3 regions of the Comamonas sp. HJ-2 genome follow, and region 2 is predicted to be linked to each of the others. Evidence: predicted binding sites of a transcription regulator. Region 2 holds the regulator's gene; each other region holds the start of a gene.
The links. Region 2 encodes FNR, which switches genes on or off when oxygen is low (the NO sensors DNR and NnrR bind a similar motif). Its sites were predicted from a motif close to TTGATNNNNATCAA; they were not measured.
Positions count from the first base shown of each region.

Region 1: adhP (alcohol dehydrogenase AdhP) is a predicted target of FNR. The motif match lies at 1,336-1,349, and genes of this name have one in related genera.
Region 3: ACWGXF_RS12395 (universal stress protein) is a predicted target of FNR. The motif match lies at 3,295-3,308, and genes of this name have one in related genera.

Region 1 is NZ_JBSIFD010000012.1:14,811-21,599, forward strand. It holds gene ACWGXF_RS11200 (multifunctional CCA addition/repair protein) at 31-1,293, shown strand; gene adhP (alcohol dehydrogenase AdhP) at 1,531-2,565, shown strand; gene trxC (thioredoxin TrxC) at 2,628-3,062, opposite strand; gene ACWGXF_RS11215 (DUF2905 domain-containing protein) at 3,272-3,472, opposite strand; gene ACWGXF_RS11220 (tripartite tricarboxylate transporter substrate binding protein) at 3,681-4,667, shown strand; gene ACWGXF_RS11225 (class I SAM-dependent methyltransferase) at 4,688-5,815, opposite strand; gene ACWGXF_RS11230 (SDR family oxidoreductase) at 5,825-6,610, shown strand; gene ACWGXF_RS11235 (dihydroneopterin aldolase) at 6,636-6,789, shown strand, end outside.
Region 2 is NZ_JBSIFD010000014.1:168,846-175,634, forward strand. It holds gene ccoG (cytochrome c oxidase accessory protein CcoG) at 1-1,132, shown strand, start outside; gene ACWGXF_RS13590 (FixH family protein) at 1,259-1,564, shown strand; gene ACWGXF_RS13595 (hypothetical protein) at 1,822-2,085, shown strand; gene fnr (fumarate/nitrate reduction transcriptional regulator Fnr) at 2,149-2,871, opposite strand; gene hemN (oxygen-independent coproporphyrinogen III oxidase) at 3,140-4,522, shown strand; gene ACWGXF_RS13610 (sulfite exporter TauE/SafE family protein) at 4,526-5,239, shown strand; partial or broken gene ACWGXF_RS13615 (DUF3391 domain-containing protein) at 5,350-5,589, shown strand; gene ACWGXF_RS13620 (HD-GYP domain-containing protein) at 5,629-6,594, shown strand; gene ACWGXF_RS13625 (sensor domain-containing protein) at 6,591-6,789, shown strand, end outside.
Region 3 is NZ_JBSIFD010000013.1:79,128-85,916, reverse strand. It holds gene ACWGXF_RS12410 (SDR family NAD(P)-dependent oxidoreductase) at 1-525, shown strand, start outside; gene ACWGXF_RS12405 (Bug family tripartite tricarboxylate transporter substrate binding protein) at 1,050-2,033, shown strand; gene ACWGXF_RS12400 (bacteriohemerythrin) at 2,119-2,676, shown strand; gene ACWGXF_RS12395 (universal stress protein) at 2,744-3,181, opposite strand; gene ACWGXF_RS12390 (hypothetical protein) at 3,339-3,812, opposite strand; gene ACWGXF_RS12385 (2OG-Fe dioxygenase family protein) at 4,002-4,781, opposite strand; gene pobA (4-hydroxybenzoate 3-monooxygenase) at 4,980-6,155, opposite strand; gene ACWGXF_RS12375 (IclR family transcriptional regulator domain-containing protein) at 6,336-6,789, shown strand, end outside.

The DNA of each region.
Region 1 (6,789 bases), on a different contig from region 2:
AGGCCGGCTCGCAGCCACTACCATTGCAGCATGAGTGAATTCAAGGTTTTCAAGGTAGGCGGTGCGGTGCGCGATGCATTGCTGGGCCTGCCCGTCAACGATACGGACTGGGTGGTGGTTGGCGCCACGCCGGAGCAGATGAGCGCGCGCGGCTTCGTGCCCGTGGGGCGCGACTTTCCGGTGTTTCTGCACCCCCGGACCCATGAGGAATATGCGCTGGCACGCACCGAGCGCAAGAACGGCATGGGCTATCGCGGCTTTGTGGTCCACACCGCCGCCGATGTGACGCTGGAAGAAGACCTGGCGCGGCGCGATCTCACCATCAACTCCATCGCCGCTCCCGCAGACTGGACAGGCAACGGCAACCTCGAAGATCTGGTGGATCCCTACCACGGCCAGCAGGATCTGAAGAATCGCGTGCTGCGCCATGTGACCGATGCCTTCCGCGAAGACCCGGTACGCATTCTGCGTCTGGCCCGCTTTGCGGCGCGCTTCACCGATTTTTCCGTCGCGCCCGAGACCATGGAACTCATGCGCGAGATGGTGGCGGCCGGCGAGGTCGATGCCCTGGTGCCCGAGCGCGTGTGGCAGGAAATCAGCCGCGGCCTGATGGAGGAGCGGCCCTCGCGCATGTTCGAGATCCTGCGCGAATGCGGGGCGCTGGTCCGGCTGCTGCCCGAACTCGACAAGCTCTGGGGCGTGCCCCAGCGCGCCGAATACCACCCCGAGATCGATTGCGGCGTGCATGCCATGATGGTGCTGGACATGTCGGCCCGCTTGCAGGCACCGCTGTCCGTGCGTTTTGCCTGCCTCTGCCATGACTTCGGCAAGGGCACCACTCCGACCGATGTGCTGCCCCGCCATATCGGCCATGAGCAGCGCAGCGCCCGCCTGCTGCTGCAGGTCTGCGAGCGCTGGCGCGTGCCCAACGACTGCAAGGAGCTGGCCGAGGTCGTGGCGCGCGAGCATGGCAACATCCACCGCAGCCACGAGCTCAATGCCGCCGCCCTGCTGCGGCTGCTCGAGCGCTGCGATGCCATACGCAAGCCCCAGCGCTTCGAGGAAGCCCTGCAGGCCTGCGAATGCGACGCGCGCGGACGTCTGGGCTTTGAAGATGCGGCCTATCCGCAGCGCCAGCGCCTGGGCAATGCCCTGAAAGCGGCTCTGGCCGTGGAAACCGGCCCGGTGGCCCAGGCCGCAGCGCAGCGCGGCCTCAAGGGCAAGGCCATCGGCGACGCGGTGAGCAAGGCGCGCGAGCAGGCGATTGCCGCCTATCTGGAAGACGGCGCCTAGCCGCCCGCGCGCCGAGGTCCAGAAGGCAGGGATGGGCGCAGCTTGAGTTAAGTCAAAGAAGGTATGCTGCAGCCATTGCACAGTACGAGACGGCTACGGCGGTTCGCTCCGCCCGGGCCATGCAGCGGGTCACGAAGCCCGCTGCAACACCCATTCCATACCGGTATGGTTCTTTGACGGGCAAGTGTCCGGCCCACAGGCCACGGCCTTGCCCTCTTGCTTCAAGGAGGTGCTCTGATGTCCTTACCCCAGACCATGAAAGCCGCCGTGGTGCGTTCCTTCGGGAAGCCGCTCACGATCGAAGAAATGCCGGTCCCTCGACCGGCAGACGATCAGATCCTCGTCAAGATTGCCGCCTCCGGCGTCTGCCACACCGATCTGCATGCGGCCGAAGGCGACTGGCCCGTCAAGCCTCATCCGCCCTTCATTCCCGGCCATGAGGGCGTGGGCCATGTGGCTGCGGTGGGCAAGAACGTCAAGCATGTCAAGGAAGGGGATCGCGTGGGCGTGCCCTGGCTGCACAGCGCCTGCGGCTTCTGCCGCCACTGCATAGGCGGCTGGGAAACCTTGTGCGAATCTCAGACCAATACCGGCTATTCGGTCAATGGCGGCTTTGCCGATTACGCACTGGCCGACCCCAACTATGTGGGCCATCTGCCGTCCAATGTGAGCTTTATCGACGTCGCTCCCGTGCTCTGCGCCGGGGTCACGGTGTACAAGGGCCTGAAGGTCACCGACGCCAAGCCCGGCGACTGGGTGGTGATTTCCGGCATCGGCGGCCTGGGCCATATGGCCGTGCAATATGCCAAGGCCATGGGCTTCAATGTCGCGGCGGTCGACATCGACGACAGCAAGCTCGCGCTGGCGCGCCAGCTGGGCGCAACCGTCACCGTCAACGCCATGAACACCGACCCGGCGGCCTATCTGCAAAGAGAGATTGAAGGCGCCCACGGCGTGCTGGTCACGGCCGTGTCGCCCAAGGCTTTCGAGCAGGCTCTGGGCATGGTGCGTCGCGGCGGCACGATTTCGCTCAACGGCCTGCCGCCCGGCGACTTTCCGCTGCCGATCTTCTCCATGGTGCTCAAGGGCATCACGGTACGCGGCTCCATCGTCGGCACGCGCCTGGACCTGCAGGAGTCGCTGGACTTTGCCGCTCAGGGCAAGGTCAAGGCCACCGTATCCACCGATAAGCTGGAAAACATCAACGACATCTTTGCCCGCATGCACGAAGGCAAGATCGAAGGCCGCGTGGTGCTGGACATCGCCGCCTGAGCCAGGCTAACCGGCCCCGAACCGGGGCCGGGTGAACGGGCCCGCTCGCGCGAAGCCGCCGCTCAGATCACCGAGCGCACCCAGCGCACGATCTCCGAGGCAGGCAGGGCCCCGGAGATGCGTGCCAGTTCCCTGCCTTCCTTGAAAACCACCATGGTCGGAATGCTGCGAATGCCCAAGGGTGCTGCGGCCTGTGGATAAGCCTCGGTATCGAGCTTGGCCAGTTGCGCCTGCCCCGCCAGCTGCTGGGCCGCCTGGGCAAAGGCCGGCGCCATCATGCGGCAGGGGCCGCACCAGGGAGCCCAGAAATCCACGACCACGGGCAACTGGCTGCGGCCGGTGTGCCGGGCAAAGCTGTCGTTGTCCAGCGCCACGGGCTCGCCCGTCACCAGCGGCTGGTGGCAGCTGCCGCAATCGGGCTGATTGCCCAGTTGGTCGCTGGCAATGCGATTGGTGGTGTGGCAATGAGGACAGACGTAGTGCAGGGATTCGGACACAGGGGCAACCTTTCTAGGATTTACGCAAAAAAGAATGCGACAACGGCCTGCCTCCTGGGACAGTCGCCTTGCCTGAACCCGCTTTGCGCAAGTCGTACTTTCTTTGGCAATGCCTGACGGTGCCAGCAGGCACTGCTCGGGCTCAGGTCCGTATGTGCAGCCAAAGCCTGCAGATTCAAGTCGGCCAGCCTCAGAACGTGTTTACGCTCTCAGAGCTTCACAAAGCGGGCAATCAGCGCCGCCACCACGCTGAGCAGCACCGTACTGGCCACGGGCAGAAAAAATTCCTTGCCGAACAGCCGGAAACGGAAGTCGCCGGGCAGACGCCCCAGCCCTATGCGCTGCAGCCAGCCGTGCAGCCCGTTGACGAGCAACAGGGCCAGAAAAATGACGATCAACCAGCGAATCATGAGACCGCAAGTATAGGGGCGCACTGTCCTGACGGCCTGCGCGCCCATGCTGTCAGGCAGCCATTCCGTTTATGCATGACATGCTTCCCAAAGATTGATTGACCTCAATTCCCCCCTCTGCCCATGATGTCCAAGCCCTGCGCCATGCAGGGACCGGGCCCATGCGTCTGCCGTCACGGCCCGCCAACAACAAACAACGAGACATACCGTGCCCCAGACCTTTTCACGCAAACAGTTTCTTCTGACCGCAGCGCTGCTGGGCGCCAGCCTGGCCCTGCCGGCGGCTGCCGACAGCTTCCCCAATCGCCCGCTCAAGCTGGTCGTGCCTTTCTCGCCCGGCGGCAATACCGATGTCGTGGCGCGCCTGGTCGGCCAGGGTCTGGCCGAGGCCCTGGGCCAGCCGGTCGTGGTGGAGAACATCCCCGGCGCCAACGGAGCCATCGGAGCCAGCCGCGTCGCAGCCGCCGCCAATGACGGCTACACGCTGCTGTTCGGCACGGCAGGCACGCAGGCCATCAATCCCAGCCTGTACCGCAATCTCAGCGAGAAAAGCCTGGACGACTTCGAGTACGTGGCTCTGGTGACCTCGATTCCCAATGTGCTGGTGGTCAACGAATCGAAAACACCGGTCAAATCGGTGGCCGAGTTGGTGAGCTACGCGCGCGAGCGCCGCACCGGCATGAGCTATGGCTCGCCGGGCATGGGCTCCACCGTGCATCTGTCGGGCGAGCTGCTCAAGAGCGCCGCCAAACTGGACCTGGTTCACGCGCCTTACAAGGGCAGCGCTCCGGCGCTCACCGATCTGATCGGCGGCCAGATCGATTTCATCTTCGAGAACATCACGCCGGCACTGCCCTTCATCCAGGGCGGCAAGCTCAAGGCGCTGGCCGTGACCTCGGCCGAGCGCCTGCCGCAGCTGCCTCAGGTCCCGACCATGAAGGAAAGCGGCTTTCCGTCCTTTGTCACCGCCACCTGGAACGGCGTGCTGGCCCCCAAGGGGACACCACGCGCCGTGGTCCAGCGACTTGAAGCGGCCACGCTCAAGGTGGCCAGCAGCCCCGAGTTCAAGGCCAGGGTCGCAGCCCTGGGCGGCGAACCTCGCCTGCTCGGCTCAAGCGCGTTCCGCGACTTCACGCGCACCGAGTACAAGCACTGGGGCAGCATCATCCAGGCCGCCAAGCTCGAAAAGCAGTGAGCTCGGCTGGCACGCAGACGCTATAGCCGGTGCGTGCGGTCGCCCTGCACAAAGCCCAGCGGCGTCCAGGGCTCCACGCCCTTGGACAGGGCAACGACCTTGAACAGCTCGCCCATCTCGTGCTCCATGACCAGCTTGGAGGCCATGGAGCGGGCCTTGATGCCGACCGCATCGAGCTTGGGCGCAAGTCCGCAGTTGATGAGAAAGTGCGCCTGATTGGTATAGCCCAGCACGTCGAAGCCCGCATCCTGGGCCGCCACGGCCGTGCCCGTGAAATTGACGTGAGCCGTGATGTCCTTGAGGCCGACCAGCACCAGCGGATCGTTGTCCACCTGATGCTGGTAGTGGCAGACCAGGGTCCCCATATGGCGCTGCTCGTGGTAGTACTCGCTCTCGCCAAAGCCGTAATCGATGAAAAAAGCGGCACCGCGAACCAGACGCTCGCCCAGGGTGTGGATAAATGCCTCGCCCTGGCGGTGGATTTCGGTCAGAAAATCATGCGGTCCGCCGATATCCACAGGCGGGCGCAGTTCGGTGGGACGGTCTTCCCAGGCAAAAGCCGCCTCATCGCCGCCTGCACCGAGCACCACGCCGCGCTCATGCCATTGGCCCCGGGTGCGCTGCAGCAGCTGCACCGGCATGGCATCCAGCACCTCGTTGCCGATGATCACGCCTTCCATGGCCTCGGGCAGCGCATCCACCCAGCGCACCAGATGTTCGTACTTGGCCAGCGCCAGCTTCTGGCGCGCGCGCAGCGTTCCCGAGAGATCGACGATGGTGTAGCGCTCTGGCAACGCACCCTGAGCCGCCAGCTCGTCGAGGATCTGCAGCGCCAGCGCGCCGGTTCCCGCGCCGAACTCCCAGATCTCGCGGGTATTCGTTTTTTGTAGCGCTTCCCGTAACTGGGACGCCACCAACTGGCCAAAAATAGGCGAAATCTCCGGCGCCGTCACAAAGTCGCTGCCCGACTCCGGCATGGCGCCGAACTTGGCCGTCTCATTGGCGTAATAGCCCAGGCCCGGTGCATAGAGCGCCAGCTCCATGAAACGGTCGAAAGGCAGCCAGCCGCCCACGGCGGCAATCTCCTTGGCAATGCGGGATTGCAAGGCGCTCGTTAAACTTGAGGGTTCTGTCGTCACAACCCGCATTTTCCACGAATGTCCTCACCCGCCCGACCACGCACAGTATTGGTGACCGGTTCCGCCCGTCGCCTTGGACGTGACATGGCCCTGGCCCTGGCCCGCGCGGGCTGGCAAGTGGCTGTGCACTATCGCGACTCCCGCGAGCAAGCCATGCAGACCGTGGCTTCCTGCGCGCAGTTGTCGGGCGACAGCGCGGCTTTTGACGCGGACTTCTTTGACGAGGAGTCCGTGCGCTCGCTGGTGCCGCGTGTGGTGGAGCGCTTTGGCCGCATCGACGCCGTGGTCAATAACGCCTCGCTGTTCGAACATGACGATGCCCAGAGCTTCAGCTATGTGGCGCTGGAAGCACACCTGCGCAGCAACACGGGTGCGCCCATATTGCTGTCCCAGGCTCTGCACGCCCATGTGCAGGAGCGCGTGGCGGCGGGCGAAGAGTCGGCCCAGGGCGCCGTGGTGAATGTGCTGGACCAGAAGCTCTGGAACCAGAACCCCGATTTCCTGAGCTACACCCTCTCCAAGGCGGCTCTGGAAGCCGCCAACACCATGCTGGCCCTGGCGCTGGCTCCACGCGTGCGCGTGGTGGGCGTGGCGCCGGGCCTGACGCTGACCAGCCATATGCTGAGCCAGGAAAAGTTCGAGGCCCTGCACGCCATGAGCCCGCTGGGACGCTCCTCCTCGTCCGAGGACATTGCCGCCGCCGTGTGCTTTGCACTGGAAAACCGATCCATGACGGGCACCACCATGCTGGTCGATGGCGGCCAACATTTACAGCGCTTCGAGCGCGATTTTTCGATGATGTGAGCCCGTCGAGGCCGCACCCTTTTCCATGACTTCCACTTCCGGACAACAGATTCTCACGCTCACCGGGCTGCGCTTCGACGCGAGCCTGGGGATTCTTGCGCATGAGAAACAAGAGCCTCAGCCGATCCAGGTCGACGCCGAACTCAATCTCGGCCCCCAGCCCCTGGCTCCGCGCGATG
Region 2 (6,789 bases):
CGCACTGGGGCTGTTCCTGTTTACCGCCGTAGCCGGGCGTCTGTGGTGTGGCTTCTCCTGTCCGCAGACGGTCTACACCGAGATCTTCATGTGGATCGAAAGCAAGGTCGAAGGCGATCGCAGTGCCCGCATGCGTATCGACAAGAGCGGCTGGACTTTGGAGAAGATCTGGAAAAAGTCGCTCAAGCAGTTTCTCTGGATCGCTCTGTCTCTTTGGACAGGTTTCACCTTTGTCGGCTACTTCGTGCCCATCCGTGAGTTGGGTGTGGAGTTGATGGCCTTCCAGGGCAACTGGCAGATTTTCTGGGTGGCGTTCTACGGCTTCGCCACCTACGGCAACGCCGGCTATATGCGCGAGCAGGTCTGCAAGTACATGTGTCCCTATGCACGCTTTCAGAGTGCCATGTTCGACAAGGACACCATGATCGTCAGCTACGACGCCGAACGTGGTGAAGCTCGCGGCCCGCGCAAGAAAGACGTCGACTACAAGGCACAGGGCCTGGGGGACTGCATAGATTGCAAGCTTTGCGTTCAGGTCTGCCCCGTGGGCATCGATATCCGCAAAGGGTTGCAGTACGAATGCATCGGCTGCGGTCTGTGCATCGATGCCTGCAACTCCGTGATGGACAAGATGGAGTATCCGCGTGGCCTGATCCGGTTGACCACTCAGAATGCCGTGGCCAAGGCCTGGAAGCAGGTGCAGGTTATTCGCCGTATTTTCCGCCCGCGTGTGCTGATCTACTCGGCCGTGCTGGTGGCCCTCAGCGCTGCCATGATCGCCAGTCTGGTGCTGCGCGAGCCGCTCAAGGTCGATGTGATTCGTGACCGTGCTGCGCTTTCGCGCATCGTGGCGGGCGGCAAGCTGGAGAACGTCTACCGTCTGCAGATCATGAACGCCACCGAGTCCGAGCAGCGCTACCGTATCAGCGCCGTGGGCCTGGAGAATCTGGAAGTCGCATCCGAGCAGGAAGTGAGCGTTGGCCCTGCAGAGACGCGCGGCATTGCGGTGCGGCTGCAGATTCCGTATGGCTCAGCAACTCCCGGCTCGCACCCCGTACACTTCAATGTGGATGCAGTGACTGCCGGAGCAGGGCGTATTTCCGAGAAGACGGTGTTCCTGGTGCCGCGTTAATGCCAGGTCTTGACGGTCTTCGTGAGCCATCACGGAGGCCGGACAAGGGCACCGCCAATCGGCAACAATTTATGCCACCCTGCCGTGTGTGCCTGGGTGGTCAGAATTTTGGAAAGAGGTTTCATCATGTCGGCAGCACAAGCCAAGGTCTCGCAAACGGCCAAGATCATCCACCCCGAGGACGGCAAGCCCTGGTGGAAGTTTGCCCATGTCTGGCTCATCATCGCCGGCCCGGTGATCGTGGTGATTGCCGGCTTTGTCACCGCATACATCGCACTGAGCAGGCCCGATCCCGTGATTGACCCTGACTACTACCGCCATGGCATGGAAATCAACCAGCGCCTGAGCGAAAGTGAAAAAAGCCTGGCACCAGCAGTCACCGGCCGCAATCATGCGGCCACACCAGCCAAGGACCATCCGCTGGATCGCTGAGCGCTCCGGCGCTTGCTCCGCCAAGGTCGCTTTTGCGGCCTTTTTTGTTGCCGATATCAAAATCAGAGCGTGTTGCGCATGTTCTGTCTAACGTTGATGTAGAAGCAAATGGTTTTTTGATATCCAGATGGCGCAGGATGCTACTGAAAAGAGAGTGGTTCAGGGTTTCCCGCCACGGTGCATGCCCGCAGTCCTGCATGAACGGTCACCACTGTTGTGCAAAATATGACCAAGCCCACAGCCCAAGGAGAATCAGGATGGATGCTCGACGCTGGATGTGGATTGTCTGGCCGGCCTTTCTGGCGGCGGCAATCATGGAGATGGTGGTTTTCGCCTTTGTGGACCCGCTGGATGTGCACTGGCTGGGCTCCCCCCTGGACTGGTCGCGCCAGGCCATCTATACGGTCGCTTTTTTTGCCTTCTGGGTCGTGACCCTGATCGGAGGTGCGATGACGGTGATGCTGGGTCGCTCCGTCAGCGATCTCAATGGCGGCATCGTTTCCGAGCCTCTGCCCGATTAATTCGCACAGACAAAAAAGCCCGCTGTCCGCGGGCTTTGTCTTGAGAGTGTCTGTCGACTCGGTTCAGTTCTGGCATTGCTGGCTGTTGACGATGCGTTTGAGCGCCTCGGTATCCAGGATGCGCAGGTGGCGCTGCTTGACTTCCACAATGCCTTCCTCTGCAAATTTGGAGAAAGTGCGGCTCACGGTCTCGAGCTTGAGGCCCAGGTAACTGCCGATTTCTTCGCGCGTCATGCGCAGCACCAGCTCCGACTTGGAAAAGCCGCGTGCCGACAGGCGCTGGACCAGGTTCAACACAAAGGCCGCCAGGCGCTCTTCGGCACGCATGCTGCCCAGCAGCAGCATCACGCCATGCTCGCGCACGATTTCGCGGCTCATGACCTTGTGCACATGGTTCTGCAGGGCAGTGACCTCGCGCGAGAGCTGCTCCAGTTTGTCAAACGGCATGACGCAAACCTCGGCGTCTTCCAGGGCCACGGCATCACAAGTGTGGTGGTCGTTGACGATGCCGTCCAGACCAATGATTTCGCCAGCCATCTGAAAGCCTGTGACCTGATCGCGTCCGTCTTCGGTGGCCACGCTGGTCTTGAAGAAGCCGGTTCGAATGGCATACAGCGAGGTGAACTCTTCGCCATTGCGAAACAGCAGCCCACCGCGCTTGACCTTGCGGCGCGTGGCCACAATCTCGTCAATGCGCTCCATTTGTTCATCGTCCAGGCCCATGGGCATGCACAGTTCACGCAGATTGCAGTTGGAGCAGGATGCTTTGATGGTCTGAAGATTCATGGGCTTTTTGCAACGGCGCAGACAGACACGGAGTGGAGAGTCGCGCTGGTCATTGACCTCGTGGTTGAAGATGAGATGGATCAAATTGTCGCAGCACTTGCCTTGAGGTCTCTTGATTTTCATCAAGGACAGGGTGATTGCCTTGGGGCACATTGCCTGTATTCGTTCAAAAACACGCGCTTTTGCCTATTTTGGGCATGATTTTCAGGATCTGATTTCCATTGAAATCTGCTCTATACAGAGTGTGGGCGCACCCTAACTCCCAGTTATGACCGCAGTCACGCCTGAGTTGCTGAGCCGCTTTGATATCCCCGGCCCACGCTACACATCGTTCCCAACAGCCGACCGTTTTGTTGAGGCTTTTGGTGCAGACGACTACATACTGGCACTCAAGCAGCGCAAGACGCATTCTGGCTCGCGCGCTTTGCCCCTGTCCGTTTATGTGCATGTGCCGTTCTGTGAGTCGCTTTGCTATTACTGCGCCTGCAACAAGATCGTGACCAAGCATCATGAGAAGGCTGCCGAGTATCTGGACTACTTGAGCCGCGAGCTGGCCATGCATACCGAGCATTGCGGCAAAGGCCAGCTCGTAAGCCAGCTGCATCTGGGCGGAGGCACACCGACCTTCTTCAGCGATGCCGAGTTGCAGCAGCTGATGGTCTTGATGCGTGAACATTTCAAGCTGGATCCCGCGGGCGAGTACTCCATCGAGGTCGATCCGCGCACCGTCAGCAACGAGCGGCTGAGAGCTCTCAAGGACATGGGGTTCAATCGCCTGAGCTTTGGCGTGCAGGACTTTGATCCCGCGGTGCAGAAAGCGGTGCACCGCGAGCAGCCCGCCGAGCAAGTCTTTTCGTTGGTGGCCGAGGCGCGCCGCCTGGGCTTTGTCTCCATCAATGTGGACCTGATCTACGGGCTGCCCAGGCAGACGCCCGAGTCTTTTGCGCGCACGCTGGCACAGGTCAATGAGCTGCGCCCCGATCGCATTGCACTGTATGCCTATGCGCATCTGCCCGAGCGCTTCAAGCCGCAAAGGCGCATCGAATCGGCAGACCTGCCCATGGGACAGGACAAGCTGAACATGCTCTCCGGCGCAATTGATGCATTCATGGATGGCGGCTATGTCTATGTAGGCATGGACCACTTTGCGCTGCCTGACGACTCTTTGGCCATTGCCAAGCGCCAGGGGCGCCTGCATCGCAACTTTCAGGGCTACAGCACCCAGCCTGATTGCGACCTGATTGCACTGGGCGTATCGGCTATCGGCAAGGTGGGCGCGACCTACAGCCAGAACGTCAAGACTCTTGAAGAGTATTACGATGCCGTCGATGGCGGCATGCTGCCCGTGCAGCGCGGACTGGCGCTTTCACGTGACGATCTGGTGCGCAGAGCCGTCATCATGTCCATCATGTGCCAGGGTTCCGTCCTGTATGAGCCCATGGAGCAGGCCTGGCTTATCAATTTCCGCGAGTACTTCGCTGCGGAGCTGGATGCGCTGGCAGAGATGCAGCGCAACGGCTTGGTCGAGCTGTCCGCAGAGGGCTTCAAGGTCACTGGCCTGGGCTGGTTTTTTGTGCGCGGAGTAGCCATGCTGTTTGACCGATATTTGCAGGCCGACCGGAACCGCGCCCGCTTTTCGCGCATCATCTAGCGCATGTTGTTTTCGCTGGTCTGGACTGCTTTGATCATGGGGCTCGTGGGTGGGCCCCATTGTCTTGTGATGTGCGCTGCCCCCTGCAGCGTGGTCACAGCAGCGAAGCCTGTCGGCGGCGGGCAGCCAGTTGTCGTGCTCGGCCTGCAAAAACGCCAATGGCTGCGTACCAGCCTGTTTCATCTGGGGCGCATCGCTGCCTATGCCCTGCTGGGCGGGATCGCGGCCGTGGCCATGGAAAGTCTGGCCTGGCTGACCAGTCAGACAACGGCATTGCAGAGACTTTGGACGCTGATGCATGTGGCGGTCATGGCCTGGGGACTGGCCATGGTGGTGCAGGCGCGGCAGCCAGCCTGGCTGGAGCGGGCGGGGCGTTCCGTCTGGGCCAGGGTTCAGCCCTGGGTCACCGCGCCGGGCGGCAGTCTGGCAGCAGGCTTTGCCTGGGCACTGATGCCTTGTGGTTTGCTGTATTCGGCGGTGTTGGTGGCGGCCTTGAGTGGCGGCGCCTGGCGAGGTGCTTTGTCCATGGCAGCCTTTGCCGTTGGTGGTGCACTGTGGCTGCTGGCGGGTCCCTGGCTGTGGCAACTGGGACAGTCGCATGTCAATGCATTGCGGGCCAGGTGGGGCACCAGAGTTGCAGGTCTGATGCTGATTGGCGTTGCGAGTTGGGCTTTGTGGATGGACCTGGTCTACAAACCCAGCCTTTGGTGCCGATAAGTCACACAAGAGGGGATTGTTGATGCTGTTTGCATCCCAACAGACCCTAGTCATGCTTGAGCAGTCATGGAACTGCGGAATAATGTCTTATCTTGTGTGTAGCGCTCAAAGTGAATCGTTTCGTTGCTATTGATATCGGACAACTGCGTATCGGCATGTATGTCCATCTGGAGACCGGCTGGTTGCGCCATCCGTTTCCCGTCAGCAGCTTCAAGATTGTCAATGACGAGCAGTTGCAGACACTCAGGACCCTGAGGCTCAAGGCAGTCCAGGTCGATCTATCGAGAAGCGATCTGGAAGCTGCGGCAGCGCCTCCGGCCGCAGACCCTCAACCCGCTCCTGCCTCACCCGAGAATGATGCGCATGCATGGCGCAACAGTATTTTGGGCGTGCAGTCCAGGTTTCTGGGCGCGGTTTCCGTATTTGATGATGTGCAGGCCTTGTTGCCAGCCAACCCCGAGAAGGCGAGGACAACGACGGATATGCTGGTTGCACAGCAAGTCGTCAAACTGGCGCAGGCTCGTGATCTGAGTTTGCATCTGCTCGCGGATACGGGGGGCGCCACCTTTGGCGTTCATGGTGTCAACGTCTCCGTGCTGAGCCTGTTGCTGGGTAAGACGCTGGGCCTGTGCGATGACGTATTGAAGGATCTGGGCACGGCAGCCCTGTTGCATGACATCGGCAAGCCGGGGCTTGAGATTTCCGCATCGGCCAATGCACTGAATCAGGGCACGGGCCGCACGCCTCTGCGAGAGACCGTGTATGCGCGTCATGTCGGGGAGTCGGTGGCATTGGCTCTATCCATGGGCTATCCTCCTTCCGTCACGACGGCCATCGCCCAGCATCATGAATGGGCCGATGGGTCAGGCTTTCCACTTGGCTTGCTGGCCGAAGATATGGACATTGCCGGACAGATCCTGGCGCTGGTCAATAATTTTGAGCGCTTGTGCAATCTGCCATTGCAAGGCAACGAAATGACGCCTCATGAAGCCATGGCTGCACTGTACGGACAGTATCGCCAGCGATATGCGCCCGATGTGCTCAAGGCATTCGTGCAGACCTTGGGGGTCTATCCGCCGGGCTCTTTGGTGGAACTAAGCGATGGGCGGATGGGCGTGGTGGTGTCTGTCAACACCAGCCAGTCGCTCAAGCCGAAGGTGCTGACCTATGACACGCAGGCGCCGCAGAAGCTGCGGTTCGTAGATTTGCTTGAATATGTGGGTTTGGGTATTCGCCGGGGCTTGACGCGAAATCAGCTTTCTCGAAATGCGTTAGAAGCTTTACAGCCGCAAAGGCGTCTTTGCTACTTTTTTGACAGTTCTGCAGCACCTGCTGCCGAGAAAGACCTCGCGTGACTTTGCAGCAGAGTTTTCTGATTGACCCTCTGCTTGCCTCCATGCTCGATGGTTTGCAGGAGGCGGTCTGGCTGCTGGATGCGCAGACATTGCGTGTCGTGCATGCCAATGCAGCCAGTATGCAGCTCACGGGCTACACGCCCGAGCAGGCGCAGGAGCAGTATGTCGATGTGCTGTGCGCCTCCCTGGTGCAAA
Region 3 (6,789 bases), on a different contig from region 2:
CGTGAATGGGCCAGCATCACCCTGATCAACAATGCGGGCGTCATCCCGCAGATTGCGCCGCTGTCCCAGGTGCCTTCAGCCGACATGATCAATGCCCTGCGCGTGGGTCTTGAGGCTCCCATGGCCTTGACCGGAGCCTTTCTCGGTGCAACCGAGAGCTGGAGGATTTCCCGCAAGGTGCTCAATATCTCCTCGGGCCTGGGCCGCCGCGCGATGGCCTCGCAAGCCAGCTATTGCACGGCCAAGGCCGGCATGGACCAGTTCAGCAGTTGCGTGGCGCTGGAAGAGGCTGCCAAGCCCAACGGCGCACGCATTGTGTCTCTGGCGCCAGGCGTCATCGACACCGATATGCAGGTACAACTGCGCAGCGCAGCTTCAACCGACTTCCCTGACGTGGGGCGTTTTGCTGGTCTGCACAGCAACGGGCAGCTGACCTCGGCCGATGACGCCGCAGCCCGCGTGCTGGCCTGGCTGGCACGACCGGACTTCGGCGACCAGGTGGTTGCCGACGTACGCCAGGCTTGAGATAGCACTCAGAACAGCTGGACTCCAAAACATGGCTGCAGCCGCCTTATCCAGACCAATGACCAAAGGCACCTGCAGCTCTTGTTGCCGTGAACTGCCGGACCCGAGCAAAAAATCTGGAAACAGGCGCAGCCTATTCTCGAACCAAGCCCTGGCAAGTCTTTCATGCGTGGCAGAATGTTTCCACTGGTCTGCAGCAGCCTCCGTGGCTGTGCGCAGAACCACAATCCGCACCCGTGGGCCACAAAGACAGCGACACCCGATCGGTACGCTGCCTCCGTGCTAGCAACGGCAGCAACCCTGTCGTGCAGCGCGTGCGGATGGCGATCATGTCCGTACGGCATGGCTCGCGCTCCCCGGTAAAGACAAATACCCATTGATGGCGGAACCACCGTCCCCGATCATCGAAAAGCCCACCTTCCGTGACTCTGGCTGCCGAGCTCAAGGCTCAGGCACCAGCCGCGACTGCGCCGCCCTTGTTTGCGGGCCAGCGCTCCCCCGTTCGTCTCTGGAGCTTCTTTTTCATGATTCGCCAAATTCTCATCAGCACAGCCGTGATCGCAAGCGCGGGCCTGAGCTTTTCAGCCGCTGCACAAGACCCCGCAGCCGACTACCCCAACAAGCCCGTGCGCATGATCGTGCCGTTCCCACCTGGCGGCGGCACCGACATCCTCTCGCGCGTGATTGCCAGCAAGCTCACCGAAGTCAGCAAATGGACCGTGGTGCCCGACAACCGTGCGGGTGCAGGCGGCACCATCGGCATCACCGAAGCCGTCAAGGCAGCGCCCACGGGCTATGACATGGTGATGGGCCAGAAGGACAACGTGGTCCTTGGCCCCTACCTCTACAAGAACCTGCCCTGGAACCCCAGCAAGGATCTGACCCCCGTGGCTCATGTGGCCTACACCCCCATCGTGATCGCCACGGCCGCCAACTCGCCATACAAGACGCTGGCCGACGTGGTGGCTGCAGCCAAGAAGAACCCGTCCAAGATCACCTACGGCTCGCCCGGCAACGGCACCAGCATCCATCTGGCCGGCGTGATGCTGGAAAAGGCCTCGGACATTCATCTGACTCACGTGCCCTACAAAGGCTCCAACCCCGCGATGATGGATGCACTGGCCGGCAATGTGGATCTGCTGGTGTCCTCCGTACCCTCGGCCATAGCCCAGATCAAGGCCGGCAAGCTGCGCGCCATCGCCGTGACCTCGGCAAAGCGCTCGTCCTCGCTGCCAGACACCCCGACACTGGCCGAGTCCGGTCTCAAGGGCTTTGATGTGAGCACCTGGTACGGCCTGTTCATGCCCAAGGGCACACCCGCAGCCATCGTGACCAAGGTCAATGTCGAAGTGAACAAGCTGCTGGCCATGCCCGAGGTGCGCGAGGCCATTCTGACCCAGGGTGCCGAGCCCCAGTCCATGAGCGTGGCCAACTTCGACAAGATGTTCCAGACCGACTTCAAGCAGTCCAAGCAGGTCGTCGAATCCTCGGGCGCCAAGATCGAGTGACATCCCGACGCGGCGCGCAGGATTCGCGCCGCCCTGCCTGGCGCGGATAGGCCTGATCTGCATCAATGCGGCATATGACAGGCTCGTGAATACTTCTCCGGAAACCCTTGAATTTCTGGAGAACATCATGGCATTGCTGGTCTGGGTCCCCGAGCTGGACACCGGGATTGCGGAGATCGACCGACAGCACCGCCGCATCGTCGATTACATCAACCGGCTTTATGAGTTGCGCAGCTCGCCAGATCGCGAAGGGCTGGGCGATGTCATCGGCGAGATGATCGACTACACCGTCTCGCACTTCGTCTTCGAGGAAAGCCTGATCGAGAGCGCCGGCTATATGTTCGCAGGGCCGCACAAAAAAGTGCACGAGCTGTTCACGCGCCGCGTGATCGAGATGCAGACCCGCTTCGATGCGGGCGAGGATGTGGCCGCCGAACTGCATGGCATGCTCTCGCGCTGGCTGTTCAACCACATCCGCAACGAAGACCATGGCTATGTGGACTCAGCCAAGGTCTATCTGCGCATGATGTCCAAAGAGAGCGGACACACGGCAGAAAAAGAACGACTCAAGGCGGAAGTGCTGCAGGAGCTGGAATTGCAGCGCAAGAAAAAAGGCTGGCTGGCCCGGCTGCTCAATCGCTGAGCACGCTTGCCCACAAGAAAAACGGCTCCCTGAGGAGCCGTTGCTTCATGGGGCAGCCGCCTGACGCTCACTCGCGCACGACCAGCACCGGCACACGCACGGCGCCCAGCACGCGCTGCGTGACGCTGCCCAGCATCAGCTTCTCAAGACCGCGTCGCCCCTGCGAGCCCATGACGACGAGATCGGCTCCCACGCTTTCCATGGTGCGCACAATGCCTTCATGCACCGCATGGCCCTCGCCCACCAGCGTCTTCACGGGCACGCCCGCCTCATCCATGATGGCCTTGACCGCATCCAGGGCGGTGTTGGCTTCGGCGGTGGCCGCGCTCAGATACTGTGACTGGCCGTAGGCAAAGTCGGCGCCCACGCCGGTGAAAGGATAGGGATCGACCACATACACCGCCGTCACGGCGCTGCCGAAGACCTTGGAAAGCTCTGCGGCCTTGTGCGCCGCCAGCATGGAGGGCTTGGAGCCGTCGACCGGAACCAGAATGTGATTGAACATGGACATATGTTTCTCCTTTCAGGTTGCAGGCGACAAGGACCTCAAGCCAGAGGCCCGGGGCAGATGCCGCTCTTGAAATAGCGTTGAGTCTGCCTTCATCATGCCTCAGCGTGTTGACATGAATCAACCCTGAAGTTCACGCTGACTGAGGTCTGGTTCAGATACAGACATGGGCCGTCTGGTATTCGTAGCATTTGTCCAGCAGAGTGTCGGACTTGTCGGTGATCGTGATGCGAGTGCCGTCTGGGCGCAGCAGGGATACATTCTTGAAGGCTGGCTCATGGGGCTTGCTGGGCGCATCGCGGCGCACGGTCCATTCCTCCCGGACGATGCCGCCAGGCATGTCCAGCATCACGACGATCCGCTCGGTATCGTCCGAGAGTCGAATGCACTTGGCATCATTGAGCTCGACCACGGCTCCGGCCGGCGCGGCCAGACCATAAGGGCATTCCTCCACGCCGTGAATCGGTACCGAGGCATCGCCGAGGGTAATCTCAAGGCCGTTGCGAAAGTAGATCGTGGGCTCCTTGGTGTAGGCCGCCTGCGCCGGACGGTCTTGCGAAGGCTTGCAGGCCGCTACTGTGACAAGAGCGGTCAGCACTGGAATACTAAGGGCGTAAAAGCGATTCATATAAAAAACCACGCTCTGCAAGGCGTGGTGTTGGCCAGCTGATCTGGCTTGTTGGATGCAGGGAAGACTCGAAGAGGCGAAAGCTTCGCCGCGACAAGCCTGCATCATGCAGTGTTGATGACGTCACTTTGACGTATTGAGCACGTTACAGTTTTGCTCAAATTTTCCGAACAAAGTCGTCCGCATCAATCAAGCAGCCTGACCCTGCTGCTCCTGGAGCTCGGCGCCCTGGAAGTTGCCACGACGATAGGTCAGCACCAGCGTGTCGCGCACGCCACCGGGCTCGGCAGGTTGAATCGGCGTGGTCTCATGAATCATGCGTGCGTCGTCGAGCAGCATCACGGACCAGGGCTCGGTCAAGGTAAAGCGCTGGCCGTTGGGGCCGGTCGCTTCGAACACGCGGGTCTCGCCCCCTTTGACGCCCTTGCGTCCCACCAGCAGCACGGCGACCAGATCGACGCCGTCGCGGTGAGCGCCTTCGGGCGTGGGACGGCCGATGCCGTCCGTGGTGTCGATGCGGAACTGGTGCGCCTCGACAAACCAGCGCTCATGCAGCTCGTCAGTGCAGAACACCTGATCCGCCAGCTGCCCCAAGGCATTGATCATCTCCAGCCATGCCGCACTCGTCGTCGTGCTGTCCAGCATGGGCTCGAACATACGCTGCATGCCGCCATGCAGAGCGTTGTATTCCACGGGCTGCCAGTGGGCGCGGTGGGGCACCTGCTGCACCTGATCGCCTTCGCTGACAAAGCAGGAATGGCGGCGGCGGCGATAGCGGCCTCCATCCTTGAGGAAGGCATCGGGCGGCAGACCCTGCCAGTCCGCATCCATGGCGTGCAGATCGGCCACACTCAGGCCCATCCACTGGGCGAAGTCCTCGGGCTGCAGCACGGCATAGCCGCGCGTGCGCAAGGACTGGGCTGCCTCGGCAGCGGCAATATAGGGAGGGGAAAACATGATGTGCGCCATAAGGTCGGCAAGCTTACTCCTCGCAGGCCCCGCTGGCTTGTGCCCCGGCATCAAAATTTACGCAAGGCAGCATCAACCAAATTGCATGGATGAAAAAAATGCCTGCATCGCACACAGCAATGCAGGCAGAACGCGAGGCGCCGTGATCGGGCACCGGGCCTTCATCACCACGGTGACGAAGGCAAGGCGGTCTCGGGCTTAAACCAGAGGCAGACCCACATAGTTCTCGGCCAGCGAGGTCGAGCCGGCTTCGGAGTGGACGATGTAGTCCAGCTCGGCTTCCTGTACCTTGGTGTTGAACTCGCCCTCGCCGGGGAAGTTGTGCAGCATGGAAGTCATCCACCAGGAGAAGCGCTCGGCCTTCCAGACACGGCGCAGGCACTGCTCGGAGTAACGGTCGATGCCAGCCTCGGACTGCTCCTTGTAGTACTCGACAAAGGCTTGCGACAGATAACCCACGTCGGAAGCTGCCAGGTTCAGGCCCTTGGCGCCGGTGGGGGGCACGATGTGCGCGGCGTCGCCGGCCAGGAACATGCGGCCGAAGCGCATGGGCTCGGTCACAAAGCTGCGCAGCGGCGCAATGCTTTTTTCCAGCGATGGGCCGGTCACCAGATTGGCGCGGGCTTCGGGGTCCAGGCGCTTCTTGAGCTCTTCCCAGAACGCTTCGTCGCTCCAGTCCTCGACCTTGTCGGTCAGCGGCACCTGCAGATAGTAGCGGCTGCGCGTGGCGCTGCGCTGGCTGCACAGGGCAAAGCCGCGCTCGGTGTTGGCATAGATCAGCTCGTGCGACACGGGCGGCGTATCCGAGAGCAGGCCCAGCCAGCCGAAGGGGTAGACCTTCTCGAAGGTCTTGATCTTGTCCTGAGGAGCGCTGGCGCGGCAGATGCCGTGAAAGCCGTCGCAGCCAGCGATGAAGTCGCACTCGATCTCGTGCACCTGGCCGTCTTTTTCGTAACGCACCTTGGGCTTGTCGCTCTCGAAGTCCACGGGCTGCACATGGCTGGCTTCGTAGACCGTGGTCAGGCCCTCCTGGGCGCGCACTTCCATCAGATCGCGGGTCACCTCGGTCTGGCCGTAGACCATCACGCGCTTGCCACCGGTCAGGTCATGCAGATTGATGCGGTGGCGCTTGCCCTTGAACAGCAGCTCGATGCCGTCATGAGGCAGACCTTCCTCATTCATGCGCTTGTCGGCACCCGCCTGCTTGAGCAGATCCACCGTCACCTGCTCCAGCACGCCGGCGCGGATGCGGCCCAGCACATAGTCGGCGCTGCGCTGCTCGATGATGATGTTGTCGATGCCCGCCTTGTAGAGCAGCTGCCCCAGCAGCAGACCCGAGGGACCGGCACCGATGATGGCGACTTGTGTACGCATGAATATGACTCCTTGTTATGGCTCAAAAACCTCTCAACCGGCGAGCGTGACGACGCCGGTTGCGCTGTGCAGCAAGACTAAGTTTTGTGCTGCATCAAGACAAAGGAGAGAATCGTTGTTTGCGCGATAATCGCACAATGAGAACGATGATCGCGCAAAACAAGAACTGCGGAAGCCTCCATGAATGACCATGGCTCACCCTCCATCGCCCCGGCAGACTTCATTGCCGGCCTGGCCAAGGGTCTGGCCGTACTGGAAAGCTTCGACACCGAGCGCCAACGCCTGAATGCCACCATGGCGGCCGAGCGCGCAGGCATCACGCGCGCTGCCGCCAGGCGCCATCTGCTCACCCTGGCCTATCTCGGCTATCTGGAATCCGACGGCAGCTATTTCTGGCTGGCTCCCAAGGTGCTGCGCCTGTCGGGCAGCTATCTGGCCTCGGCCCGGCTGCCGCGCATCGTGCAACCCGTGCTGCACAGACTGGCAGCGCAGACCGGACTGTCCTACTCCTGCGTGGTGCGCGAGGGCCGCGAAGTCGTCATCGTCGCGCGCAGCGCCGTTCATGAGAAGGGCGAGCGCCTGATGGCCCACGGACTGCATCTGGGCACGCGCCTGCCGGCGCACGCCACGTCCA